Regions from separate parts of the Chromobacterium indicum genome, predicted to be linked through region 2. Evidence: riboswitches for the same ligand, from Rfam matches in the RefSeq annotation. Region 2 holds a riboswitch; the other holds the start of a gene.
What was found. Region 2 has a riboswitch for cobalamin ahead of VA599_RS23425 (TonB-dependent receptor domain-containing protein). Riboswitches for the same ligand answer to the same signal wherever they lie in the genome.

Region 1 (6,062 bases), on a different contig from region 2:
GGGGCCGGGACAGACCAGCTTCTGGCTGACGACTTTTCGTTGCATCTTCGCCAGATGAGGGCATACGCATCTGGCATCAAGAGGTTTTGTTAGCGGGTCTAAGTCTGGGCTAAGTCTGGGCTGCTAGGTTGAAATGGCATGATGCTGCGCGTGCGTCCCGCATCGCGCCGTTGCGCGTTCGAATCCTTTCGGGAGACACACCATGATGATCGCCTCCGTTTCCACTCCGGCTTCTCAAACAGCGGCGCCTCCTCCGGCCGCATCGGCGCAAGACGCCGCATCTGCGCCGCAAGCGCAAGTCCAGGCGCAGCCTGCCCAGCTCGTGGTGCAGGACAAGGTGACTATCAGCAATGCGGCGCGGGCTTTGCAAGAGGCTGCGGAAACCGTGGCCCAGACCGCCAAGGAGGCGCAGCACGGAGACCGGCAGGCTCAGCATAAGCTGGCGGCAGAAGAAGCGAAGCGGGCTGCGCATTGATTCATCCGCCGGCCGGGCGGCGCTGATCGAGCGGTTGCTGAAACAAAACACCACCGCCGAGGCGAGGGTGTCGGGAGTGGGATCGTTTTTGTTCAATTGATCTGAAACGCCCCGCGGCGATCTTCCAGCAGCCGTTCCACCAGGCTGCCGAATGCCACGCCCAGCCCAGCCCACAGTATCGCCTGGATGCCGAACGACGCCATCCGGAAGCGCCACAACAACACGGCGGAGAATTGCTCGGGGATTTCGTTCACTTCGGGCAGCAGCGACTGGGCGATGATCACCAGCGCGATGAAGGCCGCGCCGGCGATCAGCGTCGCATCCCAAGTTCCGAAGCGGGAGATCAGCTGGCGGGCCAGGAACACCGCGATGGCGAGCGCCGCCAGCGACACGGCTATCATCGCGAAAAACAACGCGGTGCGGGAGCCTATGGTGCCGGGGTCGCCCACCGCCGGCGGATTGGGCGGATATTTGAGGAAGGGCACCAGCGCGAACGAGATGAAGCCCATCAGGGCCATCAGCGCCGACAGCGCGCGGGCGCGCAGCGCGCCGATGCGGCCGTAGATGAAGGCGAACGCCAGCGCGAACAGGCCGCCCACGGCGGTGCCGAACACGCCGACGCCGACGAACAGGCCGATGCCGGACTGGACGCCGCGGCTGACCAGTTCCGGCATTTCATCGTGCTGGTGTCCGCCGCTTTTCGCCATTTCCATTTTTTCTTCGAAGGCGATCGCGCTCTCGATCTGGGGCTCGCCGACGATCTTGGCGAAGCCGAAAGCCAGCAGGCTGGCCAGAAAGCCCGCGATCATGCCGCGGATCAAAAGACTTCTCACCATGTCCGGCGTCTCCTTAGTGGCAGGGGAAGCCCAGCAGGTGGCGGCCGTCGTGGACGAACTCGTGCACATACATGCTGTTGAAGATGGCGGCGGCGCCTTCCTCCACGCCGACGAAGTAGATCGCCAGCAGCATCAGAATGCCGCCGAAGACTGCCCAGGGCAGCAGTTGGCGAATGGGGAGGGACACGGGCTGGATCGCCGGCGCCAAGACGGGGCTTGCATGCATGATATATCTCCTTGAGGATGACGCGTCCTGAAACGGATGGTTGGCTGGATGCGAAGGCCTGACTTTTCATGCCTGTCCGCATGGCGGATCAGGCTGATACACAGTGGCGCGACCGTGCCGGATTCACACCGGCTTCCTCGCATCGAGACGATGTGGATTCTAGAGAGCCGAGAGAAAATGTCAAAGAACTTCAGAGCGTTTTGACGGAGAGCCAAGAGCATGACGACTCGTATCACCCTGCTGTGCGTGCCGGCGACCCGCGCGCTGCGCGCCGGCCATTTCCCGGCGGATGATCCACTGGAGCCGGAAGCGCTGGAGCGGGCGGCGCGCCTGGCCGGTTCGCTGGGGCTGGCCGACCTGGCGCTTCGCAGCCCGGAGCGGTGCGCCCGGCAGACCGCCGACGCGCTGGGACGCGCGGCGGAGGAGGCCGTGGCGTTGCGGGAGGCGGATCATGGCCGTTGGCGCGGCCTGCCGTTGAAGGCGGTCGCGGCGGCGGAGCCGGAAGCCTTGAACGCATGGCTGTCTGACCCGGGATGTCCGGCGCCGGAGGGGGAGTCGCTGCTGGCGATGCTCGAGCGCGTCGGCCATTGGTTCGAGCATTTCCGCTGGCCGGCCGGCCACGTTCTGGTCATCGCCCACGCCAGCGCCATCAAGGCGATGCTGCTGCGAGCGCTGGATTTGCCGCCGCCAGCGTATCGGCAGATCGACGTCGCGCCGCTGGCCCGGATCGAATTGTCCCGGCATCGGGATCTGTGGCGCTTGCGCCTGGGGGGCGATGACTCCGCATGATGAGGCGGATTTGATCTGCGTTCGCTTGCCGCGCCGTCAGGCATGGTATCGTCGCGGAATGAGAGTCTTGCGCCGCATCCTGTTGCTGATCGTGCTGCAGCTGTCCCTGTTCGGGATGGCGGCGGCGCATGCGCCGTTGACCGGCGTGCCGTCGTCCGAAGCGTGCGCGGCGATGAGCGCGCCGCGGGATTGCGCCGGGATGGCCGCCAAGCCATCCGCGAAGCATGCGGAGGGGAATGGCGCGGCCGCTTGCGGTTCTACTGGCTGCGCGCAGGCCTGCCTGCCGCTGTTCATCAAGGCGTCTTTGCCCGGTGTGGCCGCTCTGGCTTGCTGCGGCGTGAGGATCGCGGCGCAGCCGGTCCTGTTCCCTGGCCCGGTCTTGCCGCCGCCGTTGCGTCCTCCCGAGTTTGCCCGGATCTGAATCTTCCCGCGCGCTGCCGCGCGCAATCGATCTGGACATCCATCTAAAGGAGGACATCATGTCCCCGTTGCGTCATTTTCTGTTCGCATCCGCGTTGGCCGCCGCCAGCGCATCCGTTCTGGCCGCCGTTCCCGTCACCGTCTACAAGAGCCCGAGCTGCGGCTGCTGCGAGGCTTACATCGCCTATCTGAAACAGAATGGCTTCTCGGTTTCCGCCGTCAACCGCGACGATATGCAGCAGGTGAAAAGCCAGCTCGGCGTGACGCCGGGCATGGGCAGCTGCCATACCGCCAAGGTCGGCCGCTACGTGGTGGAAGGCCATGTGCCGGCTGCCGCCATCAAGCGGCTGTTGGCTGGCAACAGCAAGCTGGTCGGCATCGCTGTGCCCGGCATGCCGCTGAATTCGCCCGGGATGGGCGAGACCAAGCCCGGCACGCTGCCGGTGTATGCGATGTCGGCGGACCAGAAGACCGGCGTGTTGTACGGCCGTTTTTAAGCGTTGAAAGAAAACCGCGCGCGCCGGTTTCAATGGCGCGCGCGGTTCGGCCTACCCTTACTTCATTTCCCAGTCAGTCACTTTCTGCACCGCGGCGTCGGCGTTTTTCAGATCGGTCTCGCCCTGGTTCAACAGCGTGCTCCATTGTTTGACGCGGTTTTTGCCATTGGGCGGCTGGTTGTAGTGGTTGGTGTCGACGATCTTGCTGCGCTGGGCGTAGAAGGCGGTCATGAAGGTTTTTTCGTCGCTGCTGTTGCCGGAGCGGGACAGCAGGCCCTGCAGCGTGCCGGAATCGCCGGCGGCACCTTGGTTCAGCGCGGTGTCGACGAAGGAGCCTATGGTCAGCGCGCTGGAGAAGCCGCGTTGGCGGGCCTGTTGCACGCTGTACTGGATGTATACCTTGTAGAAGGTGTTCCACATCGCGTCGCGCCAGGCGGGATTGTTTTGCAGGCCGCCTATCTTGTCGCAGAACACCTTGGCGCTGTCGCTGATCTTCAGGATCTTGCCCTGCATGCTGCCGTGCACGCCGGCGCGGGCCAGACCGCCGGCGATGGACGGATTGGATGCGCCGCTGGAGGCGTCGAATTCCTTGAACAGCGTCGGGCCATCCGGACCTTCGTCATTGGAGCCGCCGGTGGTGGCGCCGAAAATCCCTATCGTGTAGCCGCGCTTGTCTTTGATGTCCTCGCAGTAACCGTAGAACTTGGTCCATTCCAGAGAGTCCTGCTCCGGCTTGTTGACCAGTTTCATGATGTTGTCCCACTGCTCGCCATCCAGGCCGGTGTTGGCCTTCAGGAATTTCAGCGTGTTGGGCGGGAAGTTGGCGTCGTGGTCGGCGGCTTTGGCTTGGGCCGCGGGACGACAACGCTTGCCGGCCTGCCAGGCCTGGCCCTGTTCCGGCGCGTTGCCCTGGGTCCAGAAGGCGGCGGTGTAATTGACGCCGCCGCGGCTGGCGACGCTGCCGGCCATATAGGGCGTGGCGGGGCTCCAGGCGGCGGCGCAGTCGGGCTGGCGGCTTGCTTGCTTCTCGGCGCCGCCGGCAGTGGAGCCCTGGGCGGCAGCGCAGCCGGCGGCGAGGAGGGCGAGCCCGGCCAGGATGGCTGATGGGAAGGATAGGCGTTTTGCTGCGTATTTCATGGGTCTTCTCCCTGTCTAGGTGGTATTGCCTAAGAGACGCTTCCTGATGAAACAGCTGAAATGATGCGCGGCATGCGCGGGGCGTTGAGCGGTTCGAGAAATGCCGCGCGCTGGCGAGCGGCATTGTCGTCGGCCGCATCGCGTGTAACCGGCTTGGCCCGATGGCGCAGACGCCTTGGGCGGCCGCATGGCATCGAGTTGCGCGCGGGGCCATGATAAGCGCGAATAACTCAAATTGAGTTATTTACAATCATAAATAATGTCAATGTGTTGTTTTGATGTCTGTACGAGTTGGCGGGCATGAAAAAAGCCGCCAGTTGGCGGCTTTTGGGAAGAGCGGGGAAGATCAGTCGCCGCGCGGGGTCTCGGGCGTCAGCACGGTTTCCGCCGCTTCGGGCAGCAGGTCCGGATAGTCGCGGCTGTAATGCAAGCCGCGGCTTTCCTTGCGCAGCAGAGCGGAGCGGACAATCAGTTCAGCGGTTTGCACCAGATTGCGCAGCTCGATCAGGTCATTGCTGACGTGGAAGTTGCTGTAATACTCGTCGATCTCGCCTCTCAGCAGGTCTATGCGGTGCAGCGCGCGCTCCAGCCGCTTGTTGGTGCGGACGATGCCGACGTAGTCCCACATCGCGCGGCGCAGCTCTTCCCAGTTGTGCGAAATCACCACTTCTTCATCCGGGTCGGTGACGCGGCTGTCGTCCCAGGCCGGAATCGCCGGCAATTTGATGGCGTCCAGCGCCTGGATGTCGGCCGCTGCCGCCTTGCCTATCACCAGGCACTCCAGCAGCGAGTTGCTGGCCAGTCGGTTGGCGCCGTGCAGGCCGGTATGGGCCACTTCGCCCACCGCGTACAGTCCGGCCACGTCGGTGCGGCCGGCTAGGTCGGTGACGATGCCGCCGCAGGTGAAGTGCACCGCTGGCACCACCGGTATCGGCTGCTGGGTGATGTCTATGCCCAACTCCAGGCAGTGGGCGTAGATATTGGGGAAGTGTTCCTTGATGAATTGCGCCGGCTTATAAGAGATGTCCAGATAGACGCAGTCCAGGCCGTGCTTCTTCATTTCGAAGTCGATGGCGCGGGCCACCACGTCGCGGGGGGCCAGCTCGCCGCGCGGGTCGTGCTGCGGCATGAAGCGGGTGCCGTCCGGCAGCTTCAGAATGCCGCCTTCGCCGCGCACGGCTTCGGTGATCAGGAAGGATTTGGCATGCGGGTGGTAGAGGCAGGTGGGATGGAACTGCATGAATTCCATATTGCCGACGCGGCAGCCGGCGCGCCAGCCCATCGCGATGCCGTCGCCGGTGGCGGTATCCGGATTGGTGGTATAGAGGTAGACCTTGCCCGCGCCGCCGGATGCCAGGATGGTGTGCTGGGCGGCGATGGTGACGACTTCGTCGCTGTTCTTGTCCAGCGCGTATACGCCGTAGGCGCGCTTGCCGTCCTGGCCCAGCTTCTGCGAAGTGATCAGGTCTATCGCTATATAGTGCTCCAGCTCGGTGATGTTCGGATGCGCCTTGATCTTCTGGCCCAGCGTGGTGGTCACCGCGGCGCCGGTGGCGTCGGCGGCGTGGATGATGCGGCGGTGGCTATGGCCGCCTTCGCGCGTCAGGTGATAACCGGTCTGATGCTCGTCGTCGCGGGTGAAGGGTACGCCCAGCTCGATCAGCCAGTCGATCGCTTCCTTG
Region 2 (22,383 bases):
TTTTAACCAGTGCAAAAAATTCACACTTTAATGGCGTCAAATGATATGGACAGATAAATTGGGAACATAACCAGAAGAGCGCTTGGCAGAGAATCCTTCCTCTGCATTTCCATTGAATATCAGCATATTGCCACGCCAAACCGTGGACGGTTTTTCTGCAAGGAAAATGGCTGCGCAACTGAAACTGAAGTAATGATTTATTGATTGTTACGTGTATTTACTTAGATGAATATGCATCAGTCTCTATTCGTCAATCGCCTTCGCGCGCATCTCCAAATCGCAGCGACCCGAATATATGCCGTTGCGCCGTGACGAAAAACTGAAAACCTTCTCCGCGCAGAAAACCCGCCTCAGACCAGCGCCGGCCGATGGCCCCCGATGCGGATGCGCAGCACCAGCGCCGCGGCAAGCAGGCACAAGGCACCGGAAATCATCGTCGCCACGGTATAGCTGCCCAGACTGTTGCGCAGCATGCCCGCGCCCAGCGCGGCGAACGCGGCGCCCAGCTGGTGGCCGGCGACGATCCAGCCGAACACCACCGGCGCCTGCTCGCTGCCGAACACGCCGGTGGTCAGCTTCACCGTCGGCGGCACCGTCGCCACCCAATCCAGGCCGTAGAACAGGGTGAACAGCGGCAGGCCGTAAAAGTACTCCAGCCCGAAGGCATGCGGCAGGTACAGCAGCGCCAGCCCGCGCAGCCCGTAATAGACGAACAACAGCGCCTGCGGCGCGAAGCGGTCGGACAGCCAGCCGGACAGCGTGGTGCCCAGCAGGTCGAACATGCCCATCGCCGCCAGCAGGCTGGCTCCGCGCACCGGCGTCAGCCCGTAATCGCCGCACATCGCGATGAAATGGGTGCCGATATAGCCATTGGTGCTGGCGCCGCAAACGAAGAAACTGCCGAACAGCAACCAGAAATCGCCGGATCGGCTGGCGGTTTTCAGCGCGCCGAAGGCGATAACGACGGGATTGTGATGCACGGCCGCAGGCGGCGGCGCGTTCTCCGGCTCGCCCAGCGGCCGCAGGCCGATGCTGGCCGGCCGCTCCGGCAGCAACAGCCACGCCAGCGGAAACACGCAGACGATGCAGCCGGCGATCAGCCACACCGTGCCGCGCCAGCCATGTTGCCCGGTCAGCCAGGCCATCAACGGCAGAAACACCAGCTGGCCGGTGGCGGAGCTGGCGGTGAGCAAACCCATCGCCAAGCCGCGGTGATGGACGAACCAGCGGTTGACCACCGACGCCCCCAGCGTCATCGCCGTGGCGCCGGTGGCGCAGCCGACCATCACGCCCCACAGCAGCTGCAGCTGCCAGTTGCTGCGCATCAGCGTGGACAAGGCCACGCTGCCGGCCAGTAACGCCAGCGCGCACAGCACCGTGCGCCTGAGGCCGAAGCGCAGCATCGCCGCCGCCGCGAATGGGCCCATCAGGCCGAACAGCGCCAAATTGATCGACAAGGCCAGCGAAATGGCCGAGCGGCTCCAGCCAAATTCATGCTCCAGCGGCACCATCATCACGCTGGGCGCGGCGCGGATGGCCGCAGTGGTGAGCATCACCAGAAAAGTGACGGCGACGGCGATCCAGGCGTAGTGAAATCTGCCGCCCGTCCAGTCGCGCAAACCGCTCATACGGCACCTCGCAAACTTTAAGAAACGCTTCTCTCAGATTAGCAAGCCACCACGCGGTATACCGAACATGCTTGTATGCCCACTCACTTACCCACAGACCTGGACAGATTGCAAAGTTATCAACAATCCAAAGGCGCGCGCCACGCCATTGCGGTTAAACGGGGGCGAACCTTGAAACCCAGCCGCTCGAAAAACCATTCCCGGCCAGACAACGCTTCGCAGTAAATGGTATCGGTACCGCAGCGGCGCATGAATTCCCGCGCCAAGGCCTGCCCCACCCCCAGCCCAGCGCAGTCCCGATGCACGATAATTTCCGCCAGCCAAGCCGCTTGCCAGCCATCGCTGAAACCGCGAGCCAAGCCCAGTACCCGGTCATTATCCAGCGCACAAATGCCAAGTCCGCCACGAAATGCCCGCCCCATTGCCTGCAGATCAAACGATCGTGCCTCTCCCCATCCCTGGCAGGCGTACAACTCCGCCACTTGCGGCAAATAATGCGGAGGCAAATCCGCAAGCGCCAAATATTGGCGGCCATCCAGCGTGAACCTCCTGCCTGCATCGCAATCAGCCATACCTCCGCTCCTGCGCCGCCTGGCGCATGAAATCCATGAATACTGCCATGCGGGCGGACAAGCCGCGCGACGAAGGCCACAGCAGCCGCAGCGCGATGAGTTCGCCGTTTTCGCTGCTCAATAATGGCCGCAAACTGCCGTCATCCAGCTCGCGCCGGATGGAAACATCCGGCAGGCAAGCGATGCCCTGGCCCTGCAGCGCGAACTCCAGCCGCGCATGCACGCTATTGCACACCAGCGCGCGCGGCAATTCGGCATCGGCCAGGGGCCAATCCTCCAGCTTGCCGCTATTGGGCGAGCGGTAATGAATCAATCGATGGTCCGCCAGTTGCTCCGGGGCATCGGGCCTGCCGTGGCGAGCCAGGTAATCCGGCGCGGCGACGATAAGCCGGCGGAATCCCGGCAAGGCCAGGCTGCGCAGCTTGCCGTCGTCGCCCGCGCCCACCCGGATGGCCGCATCGAAGCCTTCTTCGATGAGGTCCACATTGCGCTCGCTGTAATCCAGCTCCAGCGACACCTCGGGATAACGCAGTTGGAATGCCCCTAGCTCCGCCATCATCACCCCGCCGATGGGCGGCAGGCTCAGCCGCAATACCCCCTCGGGCAGACTTCCCGCCCGCTCCAGTTCCGCGCGCATCGCCGCGGCCTCTTCCAACATGCGCCGGCCCCGGCACAATACCGTTTCCCCCTCCGCAGTCAGCGCCAGCGCGCGGGTGCTGCGCTGCAAGAGACGCGCGCCCAGCTCGGCCTCCAACCGACTGACACGCTTGCCCACAGCCGACGCAGATACCCCCAAACGCCGTCCCGCGCCGACAAAGCTGCCCTGTTCGGCCACAGTGATGAATACTGCCAGATCGCTCATTGAAGCCAGCACACTCCCCCCTTTCCAGAGCGGAAAGTGTAGCGCCATTCATGCCAAACGACTCCACACAGTGCGGAGCGGCCGCCAACTGTATCCAGCCGAGACGGACGGTTAAGCTGGAGCCTTTCCTTCATCCAGGTATCGCCATGCCCTCTCCCCGCTTGTTAAGCCCCGCCTTGTTGACGCTGGCGGCCGCGGCTTTCGCCATCGGCACCGCCGAATTCGTCATCATGGGCTTGCTGCCCCTCATCGCAGCCGATCTGCGCGTCGACTTGCCCAGCGCCGGCTATCTGGTTTCCGGCTACGCGCTGGGCGTAGTGGCCGGCGGCCCGTTGCTGGCCGGCCTAATGGCCCACCTCGAAGAAAAACGCGCGCTGAGCGGCCTGATGCTGATCTTCATTGTCGGGAATCTGGCCTGCCTGCTGGCGCCCGGCCTGTGGTCGCTGCTATTGGCGCGGATCTTCACGGCCTTCTGCCACGCCAGCCTCATCGGCGCGGCGGCAGTGATGGCGGCGCGGCTGGCCCCGGCCGGCATGGCCGGCCGGGCGATGGCGCTGATGTTCAGCGGCATGACGCTGGCCAATGTGCTGGGGGTCCCAGCCGGAACCCTGATCGGCCAATGGGCTGGCTGGCGCGCCAGCTTCGCCGCGGTGGCGGCGCTGGGCTTCATCACCTTGCTGCTGATCCGCGCGCTGCTGCCGACCCACACGGGAGACAGGACTGGCGGCAAACCGCAAGCGCGTTTGCCGGGACAGGTCTGGCCGGCGCTGCTCGCCAGCGTGCTGGCCGCCGCCAGCATGTTCGCTTTCTTCACTTATTTGCTACCGACGCTATCCCAGGTCAGCGGCCTGCCCCCGGAACAGTCCAGCGCGGCCTTGCTGCTCTGCGGCGTAGGACTGGTGGCGGGCGGCTGGATAGGTGGACGGCTGGCTGACGAACAGCTGGACAAGGCGCTGCTCCTGACCCTGGCGCTGCTATGTGCCAGCCTGATCGCTTTCTGCCTGCTGGCCGCGCGCCTGCCCTTCGCGTTGGTGCTGATGACACTATGGGGCGCCCTGGCTTTCGCCCTGTGCATGCTGCTGCAGACATTGGCGATACGGCTGGCAGGAGACTCCGCGGTCCAGGCATCCGCCTTCAACGTCGGCGCTTTCAATCTGGGCAATGCGCTGGGAGCCTGGCTGGCGGGAATATTGCTCAGCCATGGCGGCCTCTTGGAACAGACCAGCCTGTTGGCTGCCGGATTGGCAGGACTGGCTCTGCCACTCGCCAGCCTCGCTCTGGCCTCTGCCGCGAAGCCAAAATCTGCCTGCATGCGCGCATGAAAAAACGGACCGCATGCGGTCCGTTTGTAATCGGAAAATCCCCCTAGGCGGCCAGCCTAGTCGCCAGCACCCGCATGGTCTGCCAAGGCTCGCCCGGCTCGACGCCCTTGATCTGGCGGTCGATGCGCGCGCACTCTGACAAGGCGGCCATCAGCTTGCGCGGGCCGATGCGGCGCAGCGCCGGCTCGGCCAGCTTCTGCTTCTCGCCCCACAGCCTGAGCTCGCGCGCCATGTCGCGCGGCTGGCGGCCATCCTTCAGGCCTTGGCGCAGCTTGAGTAGCATGCGCACGTCTTCGGCCAGCGACCACAGCACCAGCACCGGCGCTTCGCCCTCGGCCATCAGCCCGTCCAGCATCCGCGTCAGCCTGGGCGTGTCGCCGGACAGCCAGGCCTCGGACAACTGGAACACGTCGAAGCGGGCGACATTGGCCACCGCAGCCTGCAGATCGTCCAGGCTCAGCTCGCCCTTGGGATAGAGCAGCGCCAGCTTGTCCACTTCCTGCCGCGCGGCCAGCAGATTGCCTTCCACCCGGTCGACGAAGAACGCCAGCGCCTCCGCGCCCAGCTGCTGGCCCTGGGCCTTCAACCGGCGGGCAATCCAGCCCGGCAGCTCGGCGCGCCCCACCGGACGCGCCTCCACCGCCTGGGCTACCTTGTCCAGCGCGGTGAACCACTTGCTCTGTTGCTGCGCCTTGTCCAGCTTGGGCAGCGTGATCAGGGTCACCGTGTCTTGCGGCGGAGCGGCGGCGAGGCGCTGCAGCGCCTCCGCGCCCTCGGTGCCCGGCTTGCCGCCGGGAATGCGGATTTCCAGCAGCTTCAGCGAGGCGAACAGCGACACGCTGGACATCGAATCGGTCAATTGCGACCAATCGAAGCCGCTTTCCACCGTCAACACCTCGCGCTCCAGGTAGCCCGCGGCGCGCGCAGCGGCGCGGACGGCGTCGGCCGCCTCCAACGCCAGCAGCGCTTCTTCGCCATGCACCAGGTACAGCGGCGCCAGCCCCTTGGCCAGCCCCGCGTTCAGCGCGTCAGGGCTGAGGGACGGCATCGGGCTTCACGCTTGCGGGACCGGCCAGCGGCGCGGCCGGCACCTTCAGGTAAGCCAGCCGGCGCACCACCTGCTCGGCGGCGTCGCGGCGCGCGTCGGCCCACAGCAGGTCTTCTTCCTGCTGTTTGCCCAGCACCTGGTTATCCGAGTAATTCAGACTGCGGCGCACGGTCACCACCATGTCCGGATCGACCGGCACGCCGCCTATCACCGTACGCACCACCGCGGTGTAAGTCAGCTGGTATTCGTTGATGCGGCCGCCGGTGTTGATGGTGAGGATGTCCTTGGACTGGTTCTCGCTGACCACGCTCACCACCGCCTGCGCGCCCTTGGGCGCGGACATCACCGTCAGCTTCGGATCGCGCACGAACACGGTGCGCAGATCCGACTCAATGCCCTTGCCGCTGGCCTCCAGATACATGGTGGAGAACGGCAGCGGCTTGAGCGGGCCGCCCAGGCCGCGCAAATGGAAGCCGCAGGCGGTCAGCAACAACGCGAAACCGGCCAACAGCGCGAATCTCAGAGAGTGTTTCATTGCATCCCCCATGGCGGATGATCCGCCAGGCAAAAACGGCGCAGGACAAACCGCCCCGCGCCGCGTATCCGATATCAGTCCTAGCATGGCTGACAGCCCGTGGGGCCAAATAGCGCCACGGGCCGATCCAATCGCTAGACGACGATGTTCACCAGGCGGCCCGGCACCACGATGATCTTCTTGGCCGGCTTGCCTTCCATGAATTTGATCACGTTCTCATGCGCCAGCGCGGCAGCCTCGATCGCATCCTTGGCGGCGTCGGCGGCCACGGTCACGCTGCCGCGCAGCTTGCCCGCCACCTGCACCATCAGCTCGATCTCGCTCTTCACCAGCGCGCTCTCGTCCACTTTGGGCCAGGATTGGGCCAGCAGCTCGGTGCCCGGCTTCAGCTCGTTCCAGATGCCGTCGCAGACGTGCGGCACGATGGGCGACAGCAGCAGAGTCGCGGCTTCCAGCACTTCCTGCGCCACAGCGCGGCCGGTCTCGCCTGCGGTGTCGGCCTTGTCGTAGGCGTTGAGCAGCTCCATCACCGCGGCGATGGCGGTGTTGAACTGCTGGCGGCGGCCGTAATCGTCGGCCACTTTCTGGATGGTGCCGTGCAGCTTGAAGCGCAGCTCCTTCTGGCTGGCGTTCAGCTCGCCCGAGGCGTACGGCGCGACCACGCCGGCTTCGACATGCTCGCGCGCGCTCTTCCACAGGCGCTTCAGGAAGCGGAACGCGCCCTCCACGCCGGCGTCGGACCACTCCAGGCTCTGCTCCGGCGGCGCGGCGAACATCATGAACAGGCGCGCGGTGTCGGCGCCGTATTTCTCGATGAACTCCTGCGGATCGACGCCGTTGTTCTTGGACTTGGACATCTTCTCGATGCCGCCGATCACCACCGGCTGGCCGTCGACGCGATGGGTGGCGGACACGATCTTGCCCTTGGCATCGCGCGTAAGGTCCACGTCCTGCGGCGCGATCCAGTCCTTGGAGCCGTTAGGCAGGTCGCGATAGAAGGTTTCGCAGATCACCATGCCCTGGGTCAGCAGGCTCTTGAACGGCTCGTCCGACGACACCAGGCCCTCGTCGCGCATCAGCTTGTGGAAGAAGCGCGCGTACAAGAGGTGCAGGATGGCGTGTTCGATGCCGCCCACGTATTGGTCGACCTGCAGCCAGTAATCGGCGGCCTTCTTGTCCACCATCGCGGTGTCGCACTTCGGGCTGGCGTAGCGGGCGTAGTACCAGCTGGACTCCACGAAGGTGTCCATGGTGTCGGTTTCGCGCTTGGCCGCGCCGCCGCACTTCGGGCAGGACGTTTCGTAGAATTCCGGCATCCTGGCCAGCGGAGAGCCGGCGCCGTCCGGGTGCACGTTTTCCGGCAGCGTCACCGGCAGGTCTTTTTCCGGCACCGGCACGTCGCCGCAGCTCGGGCAGTGGATGATCGGGATCGGGCAGCCCCAGTAGCGCTGGCGGGAGATGCCCCAGTCGCGCAGGCGATACTGGGTTTTCTTCTGGCCATGGCTCTTGGCCTGCAGGTCGCCGATGATGGCGTCGAACGCCGCCTGGTAGCCCAGGCCGTCGTACTTGCCGGAATTGACCGTCTTCACGGTTTCATCCTTGGCGCCATACCATTCCTGCCAGTTGGCGGCGTCGTACTCGCCGTCGCCGGACACTCGCGCGATCACTTGCTTGATCGGCAACGCGTACTTGTTGGCGAACTCGAAATCGCGCTCGTCGTGCGCCGGCACGGCCATCACCGCGCCTTCGCCGTAGCCCCACAGCACGTAGTTGGCCACCCATACCGGCAGCTTGTCGCCGGTCAGCGGATGGATGACGGACAGACCGGTGTCCATGCCCTTCTTTTCCATCTTGGCCATGTCGGCCTCGGCGACGGAGCCCGCCTTGCACTCGGCGATGAAGGCCTGCAGTTCAGGATGATTCGCGGCGGCCTGGGTGGCCAGCGGGTGTTCGGCGGCGACGGCGACGTAGGTGGCGCCCATCAGCGTGTCCGGACGGGTGGTATAGACCTTCAATTCGCCGGCGTGGCCGATGCTGGCCTCGTCGTACGGGAACACCACGTCGGAGCCGTAGCTCTTGCCGATCCAGTTGCGCTGCATGGTCTTGACCTGCTCCGGCCAGCCGTCAAGCTTGTCCAGATCCGCCAGCAGCTGCTCGGCGTAGTCGGTGATGCGGAAGTAGTACATCGGGATTTCACGCTTTTCCACCAGCGCGCCCGAACGCCAGCCGCGGCCGTCCACAACCTGCTCGTTGGCCAGCACGGTCTGGTCCACCGGGTCCCAGTTGACCACGCCGTTCTTCTTGTAGATCACGCCCTTTTCGAACAGGCGGGTGAACAGCCACTGCTCCCAGCGGTAGTAGTCCGGCTTGCAGGTGGCCAGCTCGCGTTCCCAGTCCAGCGCGAAGCCCAGGCTGTCCAGCTGGGTTTTCATGTATTCGATGTTGGCGTAGGTCCACGCCGCCGGCGCGCCGCCGTTCTTCATCGCCGCGTTCTCGGCCGGCAGGCCGAAGGCGTCCCAGCCCATCGGTTGCAGCACGTTGAAACCCTGCAGGCGCTTGAAGCGGGCCAGCACGTCGGTGATGGTGTAGTTGCGCACATGGCCCATGTGCAGCTTGCCGGACGGATACGGGAACATCGACAGCGCGTAGTACTTGGGACGCGACGCGTCTTCCACGGCCTTGAAGGCGGCAGTCTTCTGCCATTTCTGTTGGGCGGCGGCTTCTACCGCCCGCGGGCTGTATTGTTCTTGCATGGCGATCTTTGTCTGGACTCTGAAATACAAAAGGCGGGCTGCCCGGGGCGCGATCCGCGCGCATGCATCCGGTCAGCCCGTCCGCAAAATGATTGCCCCATTATAACGGCGTCTTCGCGTCGGCGATAAGACCCAAAAAACAAATGCTTGGCGCGCGCCGCCTCAAGGGCAGGGCTTGAGCCCCCAGCCCTTGCGCCCGCGCCAGCAGGAGAAGTCCTCCTTCACCGCGCGCAGCGTCCAGACATTCTCCTCGCGACTGAGCTCGAAGCGTTGGCGCACGCCCTTGACGCTGTCGTCCATCAGCCCTTCGCGAATCAGCGTGATGCCGGCCCGGTCGAACGCCTCCGGCTGGCTGGTCTGGATCGCCTTCAGCGTGGCGTACTCGAAACGGCCATCCTCTCCCAGCCGGTTTTTGGCGAAACGCAGCGCCACCTCCAGCGGCAGTTCGCCCGGCTTGCCGGCAAAGGGCAGCCTGGCCTCGTCGCTGTAAGCGAAGGCCGCCGGCGCCGCCGCCAACATCCCCGCCACGCATACCATCACGCTTTTCAACACGCGTCGTCCTTTCACTGTCAGTCAAACGGATTCGACCACCGGCAAACGGACAAGGTTGCAGCAGGACTCAGCCGCGCAGCAGGCTGTACAGCATCTCGCTGGCCATCGCCGCCATCAGCACCGCGAAGGCTTTTTTCAATTTCGGCACCGGCAGCCGGTGCGCGGCCTTCGCGCCGACCGGGGCCAGCAGCACCGTCATCAGCATCAGCGCCAGCATCGCCGGCAGGTAGACGAAACCCGCCGCGCCAGGCGGCAATCCCGCCGCGCCCCAGCCGCTGTACAGGTAGCCGACCGCGCCGGACACGGCGATCGGCCAGCCCAGCGCGGCGCTGGTGGCGATGGCGCTGTGCACCGGCACATTGCACCAGCTCATGAAAGGCACGCTCATCGAGCCCCCGCCGATGCCCACCCAGCTGGAAATCATGCCGATGATGCTGCCGGCGGCCCCCTGCCCGGCCCAGCCCGGCATGCCCCGCCCGCCTTTGGGCTGGCGTCCAGCCAACATCTGCAGCGCCACCGCGTAGGCGTAGATCACGAAGAACCAGCGCAGCGCCAGCCCGGAAATCCAGCCGGCGATCAGACTGCCCAGCAGCGTGCCCGCCACCATCGCCGGCGCCATGCCTCGCACGATGCGCCAGTCCACCGCGCCCTTCTTGTGGTGCGCGCGCACGCTGGACAGGCTGGTGAACACCATCACCGCCAGCGAGGTGCCCACCGCCAGGTGCTGCGCATGCTCGCCGCCCAGACGCGCGGCGGACAGCACCGCCAACACCACCGGCACGATGATCAGGCCGCCGCCCACTCCCAGCAGGCCTGCCAGAAAACCGGCCACCGCTCCGCAAGCCAGCAACGCGGCCCAAAGCTCAATCGACAACATGCCCGCTCCTTTTACCGGTATCGGCTTCCATCATGCCAAAGAATCCCCCCGCTCCGCGCTTAAGCGCGCGCCATCCTCGCCTCGGCGGCGGAGCCAGCGCCGGCGGATCGCCCGGTTGCACGGCTCCGACCAATAACGGGCGGCCAGATACGCCAGCAGCGACGACGCCGCCACAAACGCGCACAACAGCGGCAGGCGCTCCCAATAACCGATGGCATCGCGCGGCAGCAGATTGCGCAAGCCGGCCAGCACCACGATGTGCAGCAAGTACAACTCATAACTGTGCCGCTCCAGCCAGCACAACGGACGCGTCGCCCGCTCGCGCCAGCCATCCAGCCGCGGCGCGCGCGCCGCTCCCAGCAGGAATGCCGCGCTGGCCAGCGCCACCCAGCTGAAGCCGAACACCTGGTGGCCGGCGATGCCGCGCAGATACACCCCGCCCAGCATCAGCAACCCCGCCCAGCGCAGCAGCCGGGCCTGGCCGTCCGCCAGCCGGACCCGAAGGGCGGCCAAAGCTGCCAGACAACCGATGGCGATGGCGTCGAAGCAGGCCAGATTGCCGTACAGGTAGTCGATTTCATTGTCGAGATGCGCCGCCCGGTAAAGCGGCCCGGCGACGATCAGCAGCAGGCAGACCGCCGCTAGCAGCCAGGTCCGCCTCAGCGCGAGACACAGCAGCGGCAGCGCCAGATAGAACACTTCCTCTACCGACAGCGACCAATAGACTTTCAGGCAATAGTTGAAGTAGCCGACCGACTGCATCAGCTGGTTGTGCCAGAAGGTCAGCACCGAGCCGGCCGCCAGCCAAAAGTACGAAGCCGGCAGATGGTGGCCGCCGTCGGTATTGCTGAAATGGGGCAAGCCCAGGCTGCCCAGCGCGACGATGAGCGCCAGCGTCGGCAGCAGCAAGGGCATGATGCGGGCGAAGCGCCGCACGTAAAAAGCGCGGATGTCGATGGCCGGCAAACTGCCCCAGCGCCGCAACGACTGCGACACGATCAGGAAGCCGGACACGACGAAGAACATCGTCACGCCGTAATTACCGTTGCGCGCCAGCGCGCCCAGCAAGGGCGCCGACAGCAGGCTGCCCAAGAGGCTGTCCTTGAGGCCATACGCCAGCATGAAGTGCAGCAGCAGCACGCTGCCTATGGCGATGCCGCGCAGGCAGTCTATGCGCGGATTGCGCGGCTCAATGGAAGACATGGCGCATCCCGGGATGGAAACGCCAAAATATTACACAGGAATATCCGCGCGCCAAGCATCAACGCGGCTGGCCCACGCCCAACAAATCCATCAGGTACGCCCACTCCTCCGCCGTCACCGGCGTGATCGACAAGCGATTGCCGCGCTTGAGCACCGTCATGTTTTCCAGCGACGGATGCTGGCGCAACTCGGCCGGCGGCGCCAGCCGCGTCTTTTTGATGAAGCGCACGTCGACGCACTGCCAGCGCGGCTTGGCTGGATCGGATTTGGGATCGTGGTAAGGGCTGGCGGGATCGAACTGGCTGGAATCCGCATGCGCGGCGGCCGCCACCTCGGCGATGCCGGCGATGCCGGGCTCGGGACAGGACGAATGCCAGAACAGCAGCAGATCGCCGGGGCGCATGTCGTCGCGCATGAAATTGCGCGCCTGGTAATTGCGCACGCCGGTCCATTCGAACAGCCGCGCGGGTTCGGCGGCCAGATGGTCTATCGAGGTTTCGTCCGGTTCGGACTTCATCAGCCAGTAGCGCATGGGCAATATCTGTTAATCGCTGAGTGGATGGGGAAAGACTTGCTCAATCTTACTGGAAAGATTGCTTCGTATGCTGGCGATAACGGGACAGGCATGCTGTCCCGCATCGCAGGGGCGCGAAAATGAAACAATGGATTCTGGCCGCCGTCGCAATCAGCAGCCTGGCCGGCTGCGTAGTGGAGCCGCCGCGCGTCGCCATGGCGCCGATGGTGGTGCGCCCAGCCGTGGTGGTGCCGGCGGCGCCGGTGTATTACTACGGCTACGGCCCGCGCTACGGTTGGCGCTAAGAACCTGTTCAAAGTCTGCTGCGCTTCGGCGATACGGCGTTGAAAACAAGCTCAAAATGCTCATGTACCACTTGTACATTCCGATTTTTCGCTCGTTTTCGCCTTGTCTCGCTCTTGCTCACGAGACTTTGAACAGGTTCCAAGAGTGGCTAACAAACTCCTGACGCTGCGTTGCGCCGACTTGCCGCACTCAAGCACAGACTGGGTCGGCGCGCCTGGCCTCAGGCGTGAAACTGATTTTTGTCAGCCGCCCCAAGCATGCTCAGCGGCTTTTGATCCACAGCCAGCCCAGCGGCAAGGCCGCATTGGCCAACGCGCCGAGCCAGTACAGCGCAAGGAAGGGCTGCTTGCGGGTCTTGTGGCGGAACGCGCGCTGCGCCAGCCAGGCGGCCGGCCAGCCGCCGGCCAGATGCAGCCATTGCAGCCTGGCTTCCGGAATGCGCCATTGGCCGCGCAGTGCCGCGCGCTTGTCCAGCCAATAGGCCAGCAGCGTGGGCGCGGCCATCACGGCATAAGGCAGCCACCACCACCAGGCCAGCCAGCCCAGCAAACAGGCGGCGAGCAAGGGCAGCAACAGCAACAGGATCATGCGCCCGCCTCCCTCAAGGGCAGACGTCGCAAGCCGGATTCGGTCAGCAGCCAGTCCAGCCTCACGTCCCATGCCTCGCGCGGCACCGCGTCCACCTGCTGGCAATCGAACGCCACGCCGACCAGCAGCGGCTTGCCGCTCATGGCGTGCCGGCGGCGGAAGGCCAGCGTGCTGTCGTAGAAGCCGCCGCCCTGTCCCATCCGGTAGCCGTCCCGGTCCACGCCCAGCAAGGGCACGAACACCACGTCCAGCCGTTCGGCGCGCAGCCGCGCGCCAGCGTACTCCAGGATGCGGTAACGCGGATGCAGATACCAGCGGTCGGCGGCGCCCAGCCGGGTGAACCACAGCCGGCGGCCCCGCCGCGGAATCTGCGGCAGATAGACCTCCGCGCCGCGCCACAGCGCAGCGTTCATCACTTCGGCCAGGTCAAGCTCGGAGCCGGCGGCGAGATAGCCGCCGACGCGCTTGCCGCGCGCCAATAAACGGGAGGCGTGGCGGGCGATCGCGCGCGCGGCGGCGGCGCGATAGGCCGGCGGCAGCGCGATGCGGGCGCGACGAAGCTGGCGCCTGAGCGCTGTTTTGTCGATTGCAGGGGAAGATGCGGTCATCAAGGAGGGGGACCCCCCGCGAGTGTCGTTCGGGCTAAATTCGCTTGTACCCTGTTTCCAGGAGGGGCCGCCTGCCAAACATTTCGGGCGCGTTCACTAGGGAACGCGGCACGCCCATGTCTCACGCTGGCAGCCAAAAGCGAACGCATTGGTACAAAGGAATTGTGCGCCTTCACGAACACCGCAGGGGATAAACTGACCTTTGGTGCGCCAGCGCCGCTCGGCTTAAAACAGCGGCTGCTGGCTTTGGCTCAGCGCCTGGTCGGCTGCTTCGCTCATACCGCGTATTTTACGCTGAAACGCCGCGATCTCCAAGCCTTCGCCCACTTTTGTCTTCAAGAGGTCGTGCGCGATGTTCAGCGCGGCCATGATCGCGATCTTGTCGGCGTCCATCACCTTGCCATGCTGCTGAATGGTGGAGATTTTGCCTTCCAGCAGGCGAACCGCCTCCAGCAGCGTTTCCTGCTCGCCCTGCGGCGTGCCGATGGTGAAATGTCTGCCCAGCAGCTCGATATCGACCTGAACCACGTCGCTCATTGCTCGTTCTCCGGCGCGGCGGGCAGGCGCGCAGCCAGGGCCGCCACCCGACTGCGGGTTTCGTTGACGCGGAAGTTCAGCTCGGCGTTCTCCTTCAGCGCTTCGGACAGCGCCTCGGCGAACCGGCCGTTCTGGACTTCCAGTTCCCGGATGCGGGCGATCAGCGCCGCGACGCGGGATTCGAGGTATTCCAGTTCATTGTCCATGGCGGCGAGGATAACGGGCGGCTACTTGGGCGTCAAACCCAGCCGCTGCCGGGCTGTGTCCAGCCGGGCACACAGCTGGTCCGCGCCGTCCACCAGCCTCGGTCCGGGGATGGTGATGGCGTCGCCGGGCAGGGCCAGCAGCGCGCCGTTCGCCACCGCCGGCAGGGCCTGCCAGCGCTTCCACATCGCCAGCGTGGCGTCGTCTCCGGCCACGATGGCCTGCGGCTGCGCCGCCACCACGGCGGCGGTCGACACCTGCGGCGCCGGCAAGGGCAGATCGGCGAACACGTTCACCCCGCCGCAGACGCGGATCAGCGCGTCGATATAGCTCTTGCCGCTGACGGTGAAGATGGGGGTCTGGCTCAGCTGATAGAACACCCGCACCGGCGCGCGACCGCCGTAGCGCTGCCGCAGCGCCGCCAGCCGCTGGCGATAAGCCACGGCCGCCTGAGACGCGGCGGCGTCGGTGCCGGCCAGCTTGCCCAACTTGACGATTTCCTGCGCCACATCGTCCGGCTGCAGCGGATGGCTGATGAACACCGGCACCCCCATGCGCCGCAGCCGATCCAGCTCGCGCGGGGTGCCGCCGTCCTGCCAGGCCACCACCAGATCGGGCTTCTGCCGCAACACCGCCTCCAGGCTGAAGCCGGTAAAGCCGCCGACGCGCGGCAGCTTTTTCGCCGCTTCCGGGTGGTCGCTGTAATCGACGGTGGCCACCACCTTGCCGCCGGCTCCGGCGGCGAACAACAGCTCGGTGGCGTGCGGCACCAGGCTGACGATGCGCGCCGCCGGCCGCTCCAGCGCCACGGTCTTGCCGGCGCCGTCCTCGACCTGGATCGCCGCTCCGGCGCGCGCCGCGCCCAGCAGCAGGCACAAGCCAAACAGCGTCCGCCTCATGCCGCCTCCCCCTTCAACGCCAGCGGCAGGCCGCAGGCCACCAGCGTCACCCGGCCGCAATGCGACGCCGCCAACTGGTTGAGCCGGCCCAGCTCGTCGACGAAGCGGCGGGTTTCGGCATCGCCCGCCACCACGCCCCAGCCCACTTCATTGGACACCAGCAAGACCTCGCCACTTGCGCCATCCAGCGCCGCCAGCAAGGCGTCGCGTTCCGACTCGTACCCGGCCGCGTCGAAACCGGCCTCGCCGAAGAAACGCATCAGCCACATACCCAGGCAGTCGATCAGCAGCAGGCCGTCCGGCGCGTCGTGGGCCGCGATGATGGCCGCCAGGCCGCGGCCGGCCTCCGCCACGCGCCAGTGCGCCGGCCGCTGCGCGCGGTGAAGCGCCACCCGGCGCGCGAACTCGGCGTCGCGCACCTCAGCGGTGGCCAGATAACACACCGGTCCGCCATGCCGGCGGGCCAGGTCTTCGGCATGGCGGCTCTTGCCGCTGCGGGCGCCGCCAGTGATGAGGTGGGGCATGGCTTATCCCTTATTGGCTGTAACGCACGCCGATGAAGGCGCCCAGGCCGCCGGTGTTGTAGCCGTAGGCGGTTTCATATTCGCGGTCGAACAGGTTGTCGACGCGAGCCGTCGCGGTCCAGCGCTTGGCGAAGCGGTAGTTGGCGAAAGCATTGGTCACGCCGTAGCCATGCAGCGATTTGGCCTCGGTATTCGCCGGATCGTCGTATCGGCGGGAAACGATCTGCTGCTCAGCGCCCAAGGTCCACTTGCCCAGCTCCTTGCTGGCGGTGAAGTTGGCGCTCTGGCGCGGACGGCGCGCCAGCCAGTGACCAGTGCCGTCATCGCGGGCGTCCAACAAGGTAAGATTGGCGCCCAGATCGACGCCAGCCACCATCGTGGTACCTTCCAACGTCAAACCACGGATGGTTGCTCGACTGATATTGATCCGGGTATCGACACCATCGGCAGTGGTAGCCGAAGCGATCAAATCGCTCACTCGATTATGGAACGCGGTCAGACTGAAACGACCGCCACTCTTGCTATACACCAACGCCAGCTCGCTATTGAGCGAGCTTTCCGGCTTCAGATTCGGATTGCTCCGGTAGTGGTAGTTGTACTCAGTTATATCGGTTGGGGGATAGTACAAATCATTAAACGTCGGCGCTTTATACGCCGTGCCATAACCTGCCCGGGCCAGCCAGCCCTCGGCAAATCGATAGCCGTAATCCAGCTTGCCGGTGGTCTTGCCGCCGAACTGGTCGTCATGATCGCGACGCAGGCCGGCCTGGAGCAAGCTGTTGCCCTGCTCAAGCTGGTAGGTGGCGAATCCCGCGTACTGAGTGCGCGTGTTTTTCGTGAATGCGCCGCTGCTGTCCATCTTTTGGTCATTGTGGCTTGCCCCCAACACGAACTTGCCCCAATTCGTCGCCAAATCGTTTTGCCAGGTCCACTCGTTTTGAGTGGTCTGGAAGAAACCATCGCGTGCACCGCCGGCCGCGCCATTGAAAGTTTCCTGCTTGTCCTGGCTGTGACTGAAACGCAGCGTGCTGGTCCAGATATCGGTCAAGCGATTGCGCGACTCCAGGCTCTGCCCGGTCAGACGGGTATCAATCCAGTTCTGTCCAACTGGATTCTGATCGAAATCGGCCCGAGCAAACGTCTGGAACAAACGCAGCGTCAAATCATGCCCCGGAGCCAGCGTCTGGGTCACATTGGCGGTGTAGCCGTCATTGCGATAACCATCGTTATCGGGGTTATACCCGGATCCGCTTCTCGGATTGGTCGCCGAAAACCCATCGGACTGGGCATGGCTCAGCTGCAGGCTGTAGGCGGTGTTGCCGCTTTTGCCGCCCACGCCCGCCGTCAATTTTCCAGTGCCGCGGCTGCCAGCCTCGAAGCCAGCATTGAAACGCGGCTCGCCCTCGCCCTTGCGGGTGAAGATCTGTATCACGCCACCGATGGCATCAGCGCCATACAGGCTGGAGGCCGGGCCGCGCAGGATTTCGATACGCTCGATCTGCTCCAGCGGGATGTTCTGGATCGCCGTGGTGCCCGATGTCGCCGACGAAATGCGCATGCCGTCCACCAACACAACCGTATGATCGTTGTTAGTACCGCGCATGAAGATGCTGCTGGAGGTACCCGGACCGCCGTTGCTGGTAATTGTGACGGCTGCCTGGCGCGACAATACCTGCTGCAGCGTCTGCGCGCCGCTTTCCTCGATTTCATCTCGGGTGATCACGGTGGCGTCGGCCAGCGTTTTGGACAGCGGCTGCGCGATGCGGCTCGCCGTCACGATCACCGGATCGCCGGCGAACTGGGGTACGCCATCGGCCAGGGCCAGGCCGGAACAGGCCAGCGCCGTCAGCGCGGCGCAGGTTTGAAGCTTGAACATGAAAACACACTCCACGATAGGGTCAACGTTGAGTGCGAAGAGGACAACAGCAGCAAAGGACGGCACGGCAGAACCGGAACGTCTGTCGAATCGCCTCCCCGCGATACTCCAGTGGCCCACCGGCTTCCGGCCAGTGGCAGCGCAGGCCGGTCTCCGGGCTGAGCCTTGCCGGCGGCGCGCCTTCCCGTCCCGAGGACAGTGGCCCTTGCGCCGCCTGGGCGCATATGCGCCAGGCCTTACCGTTGCGGGGGCAGCGCCGGTTTCTCACCGGCTTCCCGTTTCATCCGGGCGCGCCAGACCGCGCGCCTCCGGACACCTGCTGATCGGCGGATTATAACCCGCCGGACTTTTGGCGGCACCGGCCAAGCAGTAATATGCTTAGAGTCCAGCCGATGCCTCGCGCCGGCTCCCATTCATCATCCGGACCCCCGTCCGCTCCCGCAGCAGGCCCATACCATGAACAGCAGCAAACCCCTGGATCTTTCCGCCCGCAACGCCGCCCGCGCCCGTCAGGCCATCCTGACCAAGCCGCCCGGCAGCCTGGGACAACTGGAGGAACTGGCCTGCCGCTTCGCCGCCTGGCAGGGCCGCGCCCAGCCGGAAGACCTGCGCCCGGCCATCACCGTGTTCGCCGCCGACCACGGCGTCACGGTGGAAGGCGTATCCGCCTTCCCGTCGGCGGTCACCACCGAGATGGTGCGCAACTTCGCCAACGGCGGCGCCGCCATCTGCGTGCTGGCGCGCGCGCTGGACGCGCGGCTGGAAGTGGTGGACGTGGGCGTGGCCGGCGACGTGGCCGCGCTGCCCATCGTCCATGCCAAAGTGAGGCCCGGCAGCCAGAACCTGGCCAAGCAGGCGGCGATGAGCGCCGATGAAACAGCTGCCGCGCTGGAGGCCGGCCGCTCCGCCGCCCGCCGCGCGGTGGAGGCCGGTGCCAACCTGCTGATCGCCGGCGACATGGGCATAGGCAACACCACCGCGTCGGCGGCGCTGATCTGCCGGCTGACCGGCGCGGCGCCTGAGCTGGTGGTGGGCCGCGGCACCGGCGTCGACGACGCCGGCCTGGCCAACAAGCACCGCGCGGTGAAAACCGCGCTGGCTCGGGTGGCCTGGGAAAACCTCAGCGGCCTGGACACGCTGTCCGAGCTGGGCGGCCTGGAAATCGCCGCGATCGCCGGCTTTTACCTGGAAGGCGCGCGGCTGGGCGTGCCGTCGCTGGTGGACGGCTTCATCGCCAGCGCCGCCGCGCTGTGCGCCAAAACGATGGAGCCCTCGCTGCACGATTGGCTGCTGGCCAGCCACCGCTCGGCGGAATCCGGCCATGATCTGGCGCTGAAAGCCTTGCAGCTGCCCCCGCTGGTGGACCTGGGCATGCGCCTGGGCGAAGGCTCCGGCGCCGCCGTGTGCGTGCCGCTGCTGCAACTGGCGGTGAAGCTGCACAACGGCATGGCCACCTTCGCGGAAGCCGGCATCAGCGGCAAATCGGCATGAACCCTTACACGCTGACCCTGCTGCGCCACGGCGACATCGACCACGACGGCAGGCTGATCGGCCTGACCGACCTGCCGCTGACCGAGCTGGGGCACCAGCAGCTGGAACATAGCTGGAAGCGCATCAGCAATCTGGCGCCGGTCACCAGCATCGCCACCTCGCCGCTGCAGCGTTGCCGTGAATTCTCGGTCAAGCAGGCGCTGTCCGGCTCGCTGACGCTGAAGGTAGACCCGCGCTTCGCCGAGATGGATTTCGGCGGCTGGGACGGCCAGCCGGTGGCCGACCTGGAGCAAGCCCACCCGGGCTGGGGCGACGCGCTGGCCGCCGGCCGGCTCAGCCCGCCCGGCGGCGAAACCTTCGAGCAGTTCCGCACCCGGGTGCTGGCCGGCCTGGCCGACTGGATGACCGAAGCCCGCGGCAGCCACCGGCTGCTAGTGACCCACGGCGGCGTGATCACGGTGCTGATGGCCGAGTTGCTGGGCACCGAGTTCGCGGTGGCCAAGCTGATGACGGTGCAACGCGGCGGTTTCGTGCAGCTGTCGATGCTGGAAGGCCATCCTGCCTATCTGCTGCGCCTGGAGTCCGCATGCGCGGACTGATCCTGGCGGTGCAGTTCCTGACCCGGCTGCCCACGCCGCAGCTGGCCGATTTCAAACCCGAATGGCTGGCGGCCAGCGCGCGCTGGTTTCCCGCCGTCGGCGTCATCGTCGGCGCCCTGCTGCTGGCCGCGCTGCGGCTGGGCGGCCTGGTCGACCCCTGGCTGGCGGCGCTGCTGGCGCTGCTGGCCTGGGTGATGGTGACCGGCGGCCTGCACCTGGACGGCCTGGCCGATCTCGCCGACGCGCTGGGCGCGGCCCACCGCTCGCGCGAGCGCTTCTTCGAGGTGCTGAAAGATCCGCATCTGGGCAGCTTCGGCGCGCTCTCGCTGATCCTGGCCGTCGCCGCCAAGCTGGTGCTGCTGATGCTGGCCGCCCGCCACGGCGGCCCGGCCTGGGGCCTGCTGCTGATCCCGGCCTGGGCGCGCGGCTTCGCCGTGGCCTGGTCGGCCACGCTGCCGGCCATCGCGCCGGGCAGCGGAGAGCGCTTCGCCTGGCGCCGGGACTGGGCCGGCATGGGCCTGAACCTGGCCGCGTTGCTGGCGCTGTCCGCCTGGCTGGCCCCGGCGCTGCTGCTGGCCCCGCTGGCCGGCCTGGCCTGGTGGGCCTTCCTGAAGCGCCGCCTGGGGGGCATGACCGGCGACTGCCTGGGAGCAGGCGTGGAGCTTTGCGAAATCGCGATGCTGGGCTTGCTGCTGTGGCGAGTGCCGGGGTGGATTTGATGCCCCGTCCGCAATCTGAGCGGCATCAGAATCGACAGGCAAACCTGATCTGAGTCCGCTGCGCGGACATAATTTACACGGCGGGGCTATCCGCCAGGCAGGCCAAGGGGCTGCGCGGTCAGCATCTTGGCGCCGGAAGCCAGAATGGAGCGGGCGTGCTCGATGATGGACAGCTTGATGGTCAGCGGGTTGTGTACGTCGAACCAGCAGTCGCCGTAGTCAACCACCGCCAGATCATCGAACGGATCGAAGCCCCACGGATGCGGTTTCAGCTCGGCCAGCTGCACGCTGGCCTCCGCCTCAGGATGCGGAACGTCCGCCCTGCAGGGCGGCCCGCGCGCGCCGCGATGCCCAGCGGCCGCGCCACCAGCGCCAGCGCAGCCTGACGTCGTACCAGGCCGGCCTGAGGCCCAGCGCAAACAGGAACAGCGCCAGAGGCAACGTGAAGCCGAAGCCCAGATGCTTGAAACCCAACGCGCCCACCACGCCGCCCAGGAAGAAGGCCAGCAGGATCAGCGTGTAGACGCGGAATTTCTTGCGGTTGGAACGCACCGCCGCCACCCGCGCGTTGGCCTGACGGTTGTAATAGCTCATCTTGGCCAGCTCGATGCCGATATCGGTGGCGATGCCGGTCATGTGGGTGCTGCGCAACAGCCCGCCGGACAGCTTGGTGACGATGGTGTTGTGCATGCCCATGATGAAGCACAGCAGCATCACCGTCGGCGGAGTGAACAGGCCCTTGTGCAGCGACAACCCAGCGCCCAGCAGGCCGAACACCAGCAACAGCAGCGCCTCTTCCATCATCGACACGCCGTAGCCGCCGCGCAGCCTTTGCCTCCGCGCCCACAGGATCAGCCAGGTGCTGTGCATCGCGCCGCCGATGAAGCTGCACAGCATCACCAGCAGCGACAATCCCACTCCGATCTCGCCGGTGGCCCAGGCGTCGGCCATGCCGGACACGACGCCAGACACGTGCGAGGTGTAGCGGTGCACCGCCAGGAAGCCGCCGGCGTTGATCGCGCCGGCGATGAAGGCCATCGCCCAGCCGAGCTGGCGCAATATCCTGTCGTTGAAGCGGCCGCGGTCCAGCAGCCGGGTAATGTGGATGTGTCGGGTCATGGAAAGCCTGGCAAGCAAAACGGCGGCCTGTCGCCGCCGTTGTCGATATTGCGCCGCAGCATGCCACTTGGCAAGCCGCTGGATCAAGCTTTGGCCACGGTCTCCGCTCAGCAGCCCTTCAGCGCGATGCCGGGCGTCAGCCGCTTCTGCAATGCCTTCAGGCGCTCGGCCTGCGCCGCGTCCAGATCCTTGAAGGTCAGCGCGGTGATCTTGGCCGGCTGATCCTTGGACTTGACCACCGCCTTATCGTAGCCGGCCGCCTTCAGCCGCGCCACCAGCGTCTTGGCCGCGTCCTCCTTGCCGAACAGGCCCAGCGACAGATTGCCCTTGAATTCATCGTTGCTGACGATGTAGTTGTCGAAGCCCTTGTCCCTCATCTCGGCCGACAGGGTCTTGGTTTCGGACTGGGTGGCCAGCGGCGGGTAATACACCCAGAAACGGCCGGAACCCTTGCTTTCTTCCTTGCTGTCTTCCTGCATCTGGCCGGATTTCAGCTTCAGTTGCGGCACGCCGCCCTTCACCCGCGCCAGCAGGCTGTCGTTGAGGCCGCTCCAGCGATAGCAGGCCAGCGCTTCGGGTTTCTTGTCCGCAACGGTCTTATCCGGCGTAGCCTTCGCCTTGTCTTGCTCAGCCTTGTCCTGTGGCTTGTCGGCCGCCTTGGCCGCGGGCTTGGACGCTTCCGGCTTGGCTGCCGGCTTGACCTGGGACTTGGTCGCGCTGGCCGCGGGCTTGGTCTCGTGCAGCGGCTGCGCCGCGGGAGCCGAGGCCGCCGGCGCGCTGGCCTGCGCCTTGGGCGCGGACGCGTCCGGCTTCCAGTTGGCGGGCAGCAGCCTCACTTGCCCGGGACTGACCTCCTGGGCGTGCACGTCCAGCGGCGGCCGCTGCTTCAGCGAGCCGTACATCGCCACCACCAGATTCAGCACCACCACCAGCGCCACTAGCCACTTCATCACGTATTCGCCACCTTGAGTAAACCCATCAGCACCAGATTATCCACGATCTGCAACGGCGCCGCGAGCCAGGGCGCGATGCGGGCGGCGTCTCCGC

Region 1: another riboswitch for cobalamin. It lies ahead of VA599_RS24030 (CbtB domain-containing protein); the one in region 2 lies ahead of VA599_RS23425 (TonB-dependent receptor domain-containing protein).

Annotation. Positions count from the first base shown of each region.
Region 1 is NZ_JAYFSJ010000032.1:60-6,121, forward strand. Features, by position in the region: gene VA599_RS24020 (hypothetical protein) at 203-475, shown strand; gene VA599_RS24025 (CbtA family protein) at 568-1,311, opposite strand; gene VA599_RS24030 (CbtB domain-containing protein) at 1,325-1,537, opposite strand; adenosylcobalamin (AdoCbl) riboswitch at 1,540-1,701, opposite strand; gene VA599_RS24035 (histidine phosphatase family protein) at 1,757-2,326, shown strand; gene VA599_RS24040 (hypothetical protein) at 2,394-2,747, shown strand; gene VA599_RS24045 (DUF411 domain-containing protein) at 2,806-3,243, shown strand; gene VA599_RS24050 (chitosanase) at 3,301-4,380, opposite strand; gene nadB (L-aspartate oxidase) at 4,727-6,062, opposite strand, start outside.
Region 2 is NZ_JAYFSJ010000025.1:9,260-31,642, reverse strand. Features, by position in the region: gene VA599_RS23520 (MFS transporter) at 351-1,628, opposite strand; gene VA599_RS23515 (GNAT family N-acetyltransferase) at 1,748-2,200, opposite strand; gene VA599_RS23510 (LysR family transcriptional regulator) at 2,193-3,062, opposite strand; gene VA599_RS23505 (MFS transporter) at 3,209-4,384, shown strand; gene holA (DNA polymerase III subunit delta) at 4,428-5,432, opposite strand; gene VA599_RS23495 (LPS-assembly lipoprotein LptE) at 5,413-5,967, opposite strand; gene leuS (leucine--tRNA ligase) at 6,102-8,720, opposite strand; gene VA599_RS23485 (hypothetical protein) at 8,883-9,272, opposite strand; gene VA599_RS23480 (sulfite exporter TauE/SafE family protein) at 9,340-10,149, opposite strand; gene VA599_RS23475 (acyltransferase family protein) at 10,180-11,352, opposite strand; gene VA599_RS23470 (EVE domain-containing protein) at 11,411-11,884, opposite strand; gene VA599_RS23465 (hypothetical protein) at 12,007-12,171, shown strand; gene VA599_RS23460 (DUF1294 domain-containing protein) at 12,434-12,760, opposite strand; gene VA599_RS23455 (5-formyltetrahydrofolate cyclo-ligase) at 12,757-13,368, opposite strand; RNA gene ssrS (6S RNA) at 13,378-13,561, opposite strand; gene VA599_RS23445 (cell division protein ZapA) at 13,594-13,905, opposite strand; gene VA599_RS23440 (hypothetical protein) at 13,902-14,111, opposite strand; gene VA599_RS23435 (cobalamin-binding protein) at 14,133-15,008, opposite strand; gene cobU (bifunctional adenosylcobinamide kinase/adenosylcobinamide-phosphate guanylyltransferase) at 15,005-15,532, opposite strand; gene VA599_RS23425 (TonB-dependent receptor domain-containing protein) at 15,543-17,408, opposite strand; cobalamin riboswitch at 17,536-17,743, opposite strand; gene cobT (nicotinate-nucleotide--dimethylbenzimidazole phosphoribosyltransferase) at 17,865-18,899, shown strand; gene VA599_RS23415 (histidine phosphatase family protein) at 18,896-19,498, shown strand; gene cobS (adenosylcobinamide-GDP ribazoletransferase) at 19,486-20,217, shown strand; partial or broken gene VA599_RS23405 (agmatinase) at 20,334-20,510, opposite strand; gene VA599_RS23400 (YoaK family protein) at 20,518-21,336, opposite strand; gene VA599_RS23395 (SPOR domain-containing protein) at 21,444-22,286, opposite strand; gene VA599_RS23390 (type III pantothenate kinase) at 22,286-22,383, opposite strand, start outside.